Regions from separate parts of the Dendrosporobacter sp. 1207_IL3150 genome, predicted to be linked through region 1. Evidence: predicted binding sites of a transcription regulator. Region 1 holds the regulator's gene; the other holds the start of a gene.
What was found. The regulator HrcA, encoded in region 1, represses chaperone genes, less so after heat shock. The targets are predictions, from matches to a motif close to TGTTAGCACTCNNNNNNNNNGAGTGCTAACA.
Positions count from the first base shown of each region.

Region 2: the regulator HrcA is predicted to act here: its motif matches at 2,520-2,550, upstream of groES (co-chaperone GroES).

Region 1 is NZ_JBAIYU010000017.1:82,071-86,513, reverse strand. Features, by position in the region: gene V6C17_RS09425 (TCP-1/cpn60 chaperonin family protein) at 1-1,460, opposite strand, end outside; gene hrcA (heat-inducible transcriptional repressor HrcA) at 1,500-2,528, opposite strand; gene hemW (radical SAM family heme chaperone HemW) at 2,647-3,780, opposite strand; gene lepA (translation elongation factor 4) at 3,809-4,443, opposite strand, start outside.
Region 2 is NZ_JBAIYU010000031.1:129,388-133,830, forward strand. Features, by position in the region: gene V6C17_RS14740 (sensor histidine kinase) at 200-1,621, shown strand; gene V6C17_RS14745 (ANTAR domain-containing response regulator) at 1,624-2,211, shown strand; gene groES (co-chaperone GroES) at 2,594-2,878, shown strand; gene groL (chaperonin GroEL) at 2,915-4,443, shown strand, end outside.

The DNA.
Region 1 (4,443 bases):
GCATTCATTTTAACAAGAACAGGATCGATAACTCCTTTTTCTTGCATATCAGCTATTTTCCCATAATCGCAGTCTATTCCCAGTGAATCTATACCTTGCTCTGCTTGGGCGGCAATTACCTCTTCTACCTTTTCAAGCGGATTATAACCAGCATTTTCAACGATTTGCGACAATGGCCGTTTCAAGGCATTAACAACGCAATCCACTCCATATGCTGCCATACCTTTAAGGTTTTCGCGTGATTTTTCTACCATCCTAGCAGCAGCTATCTCAATTGAACCGCCGCCTGGGACATAGCCGCCCTTAACCGCAGCCTGAACACTAGAAGCAGAATCTTTAGCGATCCGCTCTCTTTCGCCAACCACTTCTTCGGTTGCTGCGCCAACTAAGATAGTGGCCATAGGCTTTCCTTTACCACCCAGAATACGTACTTGCTCTAATTTTTCATCCTGGTAAATTCGGTCAGCATGGCCGATATATTTTTCAATATCTGCACTGTTTTTCTTTAAGCCAGTGCGTTTTATCATACGCGCTCCAACATGTTCGGCTACACGACGCAAATCATTTGCGTTAACCCGTTGTATAACAATAACTCCGCCATCAATAAGAATCTCTTCCGCAGAGTCATGAACACCACGATCTACAAGTACTACGTTTATTCCTAGTTCAAGAATTTTGCTAACGTTAACTTTAAATTCATCTTGAAGCTCAATGAACCTTTTGAAGCCCGCTTCGGTACTAAGTGCCTCATCACCAATTTCTTCTGGTTCCAATGCATCATCAATAATTAAAACCTTTAAGTCATCAAGCTCTTGGGGCATTTCCTGGCTCATTCTTTCTTTGTCAACGATAACACCCATAAAAACTTCATTACCTGCTCCCTCATGGGCGGTAATAATGTCAGACAGCTTAAAGTTCTTCTCATTAAGTTTTTCAAAACCAATAAGGCGAGCAGCTTCTACAACTAGTTCAGCTATATCTTCATTCTCACGACCTGCTATCATCGCGATATTACTCAGCATCGGGTCATCAACATCGCAAATTACGCGAGCACGCGACTTTATGCTTTCTAATGCTTGTGCTATGCCATATTTGACTCCCTCAATTACTCTCGCGACTGGAACTCCACGAAGTACTTGATTGACCCCTTCTGAAACCAGCCCACCAGCCATAATTGTAGCTGTAGTTGTGCCATCACCTACTTCAGCTTGCTGAGCTTTGGCAATATTAATAAGCATTTTTGCAGCAGGATGATTAACATCCATCTTATCTAAAATCGTCACACCATCATTTGTTATGATAACTTCGCCAAATCGATCCACCAGCATTGTATCGAGACCTTTAGGACCGATCGTACCTTCAACGGCTGCCGTGATAGCCCGCACAGCGTTAGCATTCGTAATAAGTGCCGCTAAACGTTCATCTACTTCAGCTCCGCTGCCAGCCTGTTTTAGATTCATTCTGGCTCCTCCTGTATGTAGTAATAGGGGATATCTCCCCTACATCTTGTATTTTTTTAGTATTTCACCTAAATGGCTATGCATAAACTCCAAAACAGCCATGATTTTTCCATATTCCATTCTAGTAGGTCCCAAAACAGCAATAGTACCGACAACTTGCCCCTCAACCTGATACGTAGCCTGAACCATGCTGCAATCTTTTATACCACTGTACTTATTTTCTTGACCAATTTTAACTACAACGCCATCACCATCTCCTGCTTGTAAAATATCGCACAGAAGCTGTTCTTCTTCTAACATTGACAAAATGTTTTTCACTTTGTCAACATCTCTAAATTCAGGCTGGTTTAATAGCTGAGTCGTTCCTCCTAAATAAACCCGCTCTTTTTTATCAATGGTTAGAGCACTTGTGACTACTGATAATGCAGCTTCGAACAGACTAGAGTCCGGTATTACCTCGCTGCGTATATCTTTTAAAACAGATGCTTTTATTGCATCTAACGACACCCCGGACAATCTGTTATTTATAGCTGCAGCTACTCGCTGGAGCTCCTCTACTGTTGTATCTTCCGGAATATCTATGATTTTGTTTTCAACAAAACCACTATCTGTCACAATAACCACTATAACTCGTCTGTCATCAAGCGGTAAAAATTGCAAATATTTAAATGTACAATGGGAAAACTGTGGAGCCAATACTAAAGAAACGTTGTGCGTCATACGTGATATAATTCGCGCAGTCTCTTGAAACACTTCTTCAATACGTCTCACTTTTGCACCATACCAATTAGAAATTAGGCTGATCTCATTTTCCGATATAACCGGCCTAGAAAGAAGAGAATCAACAAAAAACCTATAGCCTTTTGCCGAAGGAATACGACCTGATGAAGTGTGAAGCTGTTCAATGTAACCCAAAAGCTCCAAATCTGCCATTTCATTTCGAATAGTGGCCGGACTTATACCTAAGTCGTATTTACGGGCAATAGTTCTTGAGCCAATAGGTTCTGCGGTGGAAACATAGTCGTTAATTATGGCCTGAAGAATTTTCTTTTTTCGATCATCAAGCATCTTTCCCACCTCCTATTGTTAGCACTCAACCGGATAGAGTGCTAATATCTACTAAAAAAATACCACTCATTTGCCTGAATGTCAAGATAGTCAATTAATAGCACAAGCATTACTTTTTTTAGCGCAGGAACTCACTGAAAACTTGATTGCCGTACTTCATTCCAAGGGGCGTAAGTCGTACATATCCTTCTTCTATCAAAATCACTCTTTTTTTCTCAAGTCTGTTAATAATATTTTTGTATATTTCGAAAAAATCCAAATTGAATTTTGCTGAAAATTTTTCTAAAGATAGACCTTTAACGGTCCGCAAAGATAAGAAGGCAAACTCTTCTATAGCTGTATTGTCATCAAGTCGCTCTTCCGATTCCAAAGGAAATTCACCAGATTCTAAACTATATATATACTGTCTGACATCCCTTATGTTCGCTTGTCGTGTGTTATTAATAAATGAGTGTGCCGCTGATCCCAAGCCAACATAAGGCTCAAAATTCCAATATTTTAAATTATGTTGGCATTCATAACCACACTTAGCAAAATTAGATATTTCATAGCGATCATAACCATGTCTTATGTTTTCCTTAATTACAAATTCATACATTTGATCTTCGAGACTATCCTCAGGCAGTTTTAATAGACCTTTTTCTGAAGAATCGGCAAACAGTGTTCCTTCTTCGATTTTTAAGCCGTAAACAGATAAATGTTGAATTTCCAGATCATAAGCTTTAAGCAAGCTACTTTTCAAGTGTTCTAGCGATTGATTTGGCAGCCCATACATAAGATCAATATTAATATTATTAAAACCGCATCTATGTGCTAAATTAACCGATTGTATAGCATCTTCGGCTGTATGTATTCTGCCAATAGCTTTAAGTAAATCATTAGAAAATGATTGAACACCAAAGCTGATTCTATTCACACCAGCACTACGCAATAACTTCAATTTTGATTCTTCTACTGTTCCCGGGTTTGCCTCAATACTAATTTCCGCATTACTTGAAATATTAAAGTTTTTCTGTAGGTTTTCCATTAAGTTTTCTAAGAGACCGGCTGGCAAAATCGTTGGCGTTCCCCCTCCGATAAAAACCGTATCAACGGTATAATCAGATAGAAGACCGCCCCGGTCGGATATTTCCCGACTCAAGGCGGCAATATAATCACTATATAGATAATCCAAACCGGAATATGATGGAAAATCACAATAAAAACACTTCTGACTGCAAAAAGGAATATGGATGTATAAACCTAAATTCATATTACCCTCCGGCTATTGAAGCACCTAGCTAATCAATCTTCAAAATAGCCATAAATGCTTCCTGTGGTATTTCAACATTTCCTACCTGTTTCATGCGCTTTTTGCCTTCTTTTTGCTTTTCAAGCAGTTTGCGTTTACGGCTAATATCACCGCCGTAACATTTTGCAAGTACGTCCTTGCGCATAGCACGAACAGTTTCACGAGCAATAACTTTGTTACCGATTGCCGCCTGTATAGGAATTTCAAACATTTGTTTAGGTATAATACCCTTTAGTTTTTCAGCTAACTGCCTTCCTCTATACGCGGCCTTATCTCTATGAACTATGACCGACAAAGCATCAACAGGTTCACCGTTTAATAATATGTCAAGCTTTACGAGGTTTGAGGTGTGATATCCTATAAGCTCATAATCTAGTGAAGCATAACCTCTTGTAGAAGATTTTAAGCGGTCAAAATAATCATAGATGATTTCGCTTAGCGGCAGATTATAAGTCAACATAACACGTGTTGTATCAAGATACTTCATGTCCTTAAATTCGCCGCGTTTCTCTTGAGATAATTCCATAACTGCACCTACAAAGTCATTCGGCACTATAACAGTTGCTTTAACATAAGGTTCGTCTATATGATCTATCTCTTGCGGAGTTGGAAGCTTTGATGGAT
Region 2 (4,443 bases), on a different contig from region 1:
TTTGTGGATACTGTGGATAAGTAGAAAATAGGGCCATTAATAAGTGTAGTGAATGTGTATAACTTTGTGGATATTGTGGATAAATCTAAAAGTGATATTGACTTTTATTAAATAAAAAAAGTTTACGCGAAAAGGAATTTTGTGACTAAAGGTTGAATAAAAATTAATTTAGTAATATGCCTGGAGGATGGATAGGAAAATGGGAGTTATTGGAGATGTATGCCGTAAGATAACTGTATTAACCATTGCGCAAATTGAAATACTGGATAAACTCAGCGGTATCTTTCCTTTAGTGTGCGATTTAGCACACGCTCAATTAACTATTTATACTAAGGCTACCGATGAAAATTTATTGGTTATTGCTGCCCAGTTTAGACCGAATACAAGCTTTAGCCAATATAAACCCAATTTGCTTGGAACTACTGTTTATTCAACTGAGGAGCCATTAATTTGGCGTACTATGTCTACAGGACAGCCTATCTGCGGTCAGAGAGAATGGGCACTCGGAATGTTGATGGAGATGCAGACCTACCCGATAAGGGATTATGATGGTAACATTATTGCAGTAGTTAGTTTTGAAACAAGTCATGAAGAGATTCGTACTGAAGGATATAATATTCTGCTTGATACTGCCTATAAACTTCTTATTAATGCAAGATCACCTTTTGATGGAAAACTTCATCGCGCACTTTCGGCAAGTGATGGCATTATAATAACGGATGACCGTGGTAAAATAATTTTTGCAAACGGTGCTTCAAGCAGTATTTATAAGATATTGGGAGTTGGACGGTTAGTTGGTCGCTATATTTACGATAAGCAGATAAATATGCGCTATACTAAAAAAACAACTTCTAGTCAAATGCCCTATGAGAGCGAATTGGAGGCAGGCAATTTAATCTTAGTCCAGCGAACCATTCCGATCATTCAGGGAGGGCAGGTCTTACGCACTGTAATTGTTGTTTCAGACGTAACTGAACTCAAAAAAAAGGAAAAAGAGTTACTAATAAAATCCGCGGTAATCCAAGAGATTCACCATAGAGTCAAAAATAATCTTCAGACGATTGCCAGTTTACTGAGGCTTCAGGCTAGGCGGACTAAGTCTACTGAAGTTAAGGCGGCACTGCGTGAGAGTGTTAACCGAATTTTGAGTATTTCAGTGGTTCATGAATTTTTATCACAGCAGGATGCTGAGATAATAGATGTTGCTGAAGTTGCGAAAAATATCCTGGATCTAGTTATCCAAAACATGTTAGAGCCAGACTTTAACTTACAAACCGTCTTCAATGGCGAAACGGTAATACTGCCGTCGGAGCAAGCAAGCAGCTTAGCCTTAGTGATTAATGAGCTTATCCAAAATTCAATAGAACACGGTTTTATTGGCAGGCCGGAAGGTCTCATTGGTGTGGATATAAGCACGAATCCAGACACTTATCGTATCGAAATATACGATAATGGTATTGGACTGCCAGAAGATTTTAACTCACAGGCGTCCAAAAGTTTGGGGCTTCAAATTGTAAGAACTTTAATTGAGGATGACTTAGGCGGCACTTTTGAATTGTATGCTGATAAGGGTACGCACGCGCGTATCGCAATTCCTAGAACCATTGAGGGAGGAAGATAAAAATGCAACAATTGCGTGTAGTTATTGCTGATAATGAATCAATAATTAGAATGGATTTAAAAGAGATACTTGAAGAAGCCGGTCATATTGTTGTCGGCGAGGCTACTGACGGGCTGAAGGCTATTGAACTAACGCGCAAGTATCGTCCTGATTTGGTTATTATGGATATTAAAATGCCTGAAATGGATGGCATTACAGCTGCTAAAGCTATTTCTAACGAAAAAATTTCGCCAGTACTTCTGCTAACAGCTTTCAGCCAAAAAGAAATTGTTGAAAAAGCGAAAGATTCCGGTGTCTTAGCGTATTTAGTAAAACCGGTCAAAGAAACAAATCTTTTTCCTGCTATTGAAATCGCATTATCACGGTTTCAGGAATTTGCTGAATTAGAGCAAGAGTTGGAAGATGTAAAAAACTCTCTTGAAACTCGCAAAATCCTTGACCGAGCTAAAGGGATACTGATGGATGCGTATAATCTAAATGAAACTGAAGCATACCGTCGTATTCAGCAATATAGTATGAGTAAGAGAAAGTCTATTAGAGATGTAGCTCAAGCGATAGTTGACTCTGTTACCAAGAAGAAGGAAAAATAGCAATTAGCCTGAACTGTTAGGTTTAAATTAATTAAGCATAGCAGTTCAGGCTAATTCTTTTTTTGCCCCAATAAGAAGAATAACTTCTTATTGGGATAAGTTCTATCAAACTCCGCCTAAATTAAGATCTCACTTTATATGGGCCAGTCAATGTAAAATGTAAAAGCTAAAAAACTGACTAAATTAAAGAAATTCGTAATAATAAAGCGAATTCAAGTGTTAATTTTAAAAAAAAATTAGCATAAGCCTTATTTTTCCGTTTATTGCTCTTGATTTTTGGCAATGAATTATATTATGATAATTTATGGAATTAGCACTCGCGATTGGTGAGTGCTAACAAATAAACTAATAATATAAGACATCATAAAGGGAGGTTACTTCAATGATTAAGCCATTAGGCGACAGAGTGGTCATTAAAGTTTTAGAAGGGGAATTAAAAACAAAGAGTGGTATCGTTTTACCTGATACTGCTAAGGAAAAACCCCAAGAAGGTCAGGTTGTAGCTGTTGGTACTGGTAAATTACTCGACAACGGTCAACGTGTAGCCCTTGATGTTAAAGAGGGAGATAAAATTATTTTCTCTAAATACGCTGGTACCGAAGTTAAAGTTGAAGGTCAAGAATACCTCATTGTAAGCGAAAGAGATATTCTGGCAATAGTAGAGTAATAAATATACTATTCAAATAAGGGAGGATTACATATAATGGCTAAACAAATTTTGTTTGATGAAGACGCACGTCGTGCACTCGAGAAAGGCGTAAATGCGCTTGCTAATGCTGTTAAAGTTACTCTTGGTCCTAAGGGCCGTAACGTTGTTTTAGATAAAAAATTTGGTGCTCCAACTATTACTAATGATGGTGTTACTATTGCTCGTGACATCGAATTAGAAGATCCGTTTGAAAACATGGGAGCGCAGCTTGTTAAAGAAGTTGCAACAAAAACAAATGATGTTGCAGGTGACGGTACTACAACTGCTACTTTACTAGCACAAGCTATGATCCGTGAAGGAATGCGCAATGTAGCAGCAGGCGCAAACCCTATGATTATTAAAAAGGGTATCGAGAAAGCTGTAGTAGCTCTTGTAGAAGAAATTAAAAAGAACGCTAAAAAAGTTGAAACGAAAGATGCTATTGCTCAAGTTGCTTCCATTTCAGCAGCTGACGAAGAGATTGGCCAATTAATTGCTGAGGCTATGGAAAAGGTTGGCAAAGATGGCGTTATCACTGTAGAAGAATCCAAAGGTATGGGAACTAGTCTTGATGTTGTTGAAGGTATGCAATTCGACCGCGGCTATATATCCCCTTACATGGTAACAGATACAGATAAAATGGAAGCTGTTTTAAACGATCCTTATATCCTTATCACAGATCGCAAAATTGGCGCAATTGCTGATATGCTTCCTGTACTTGAAAAAGTTGTTCAACAAGGCAAAGAATTACTAATTATTGCTGAAGACGTTGAAGGCGAAGCTCTTGCTACTTTAGTTGTTAATAAACTTCGTGGTACCTTCCGCGCTGTTGCAGTAAAAGCTCCTGGCTTCGGTGACCGTCGTAAAGCTATGCTTGAAGATATCGCCATCCTTACAGGCGGTAGTGTCATCACTGAAGAACTTGGACGTAAACTTGACAGCGTTCAATTAACAGATCTTGGACGCGCTCGTCAGATTCGCGTATCTAAAGAAGAAACTACTGTTGTAGACGGTGCTGGCCAAGCTGACGATATTAAAGCACGTGTAGCCCAAATTAAAGCTCAAATCGAAGAAACAACTTCTGATTTTGATAAAGAAAAACTTCAAGAACGCCTTGCTAAATTGTCTGGCGGTGTAGCTGTTATTCAAGTTGGTGCAGCTACTGAAGTTGAACTTAAAGAAAAGAAACTGCGCATTGAAGATGCACTTAATGCAACTCGTGCTGCTGTTGAAGAAGGCATCGTAGCTGGTGGTGGTACTACTTTCATCGATATTCTGCCTGTTCTTGACGGTGTGGTTGCAAGCGGTGATGAAAAGACTGGTGTTCAAATAGTTAGACGTGCTATTGAAGAGCCAGTTCGTCAAATCGCTAATAATGCAGGTCTTGAGGGATCTGTTGTAGTAGAAAATGTTAAAAAATCTGGCAAGGGTATCGGCTTTAACGCTCTTACTGAAGAGTATATCGATATGATTGCTGCTGGTATAGTGGATCCTGCTAAAGTAACTCGTTCCGCACTGCAAAACGCAGCCAGCATCTCAGCTAT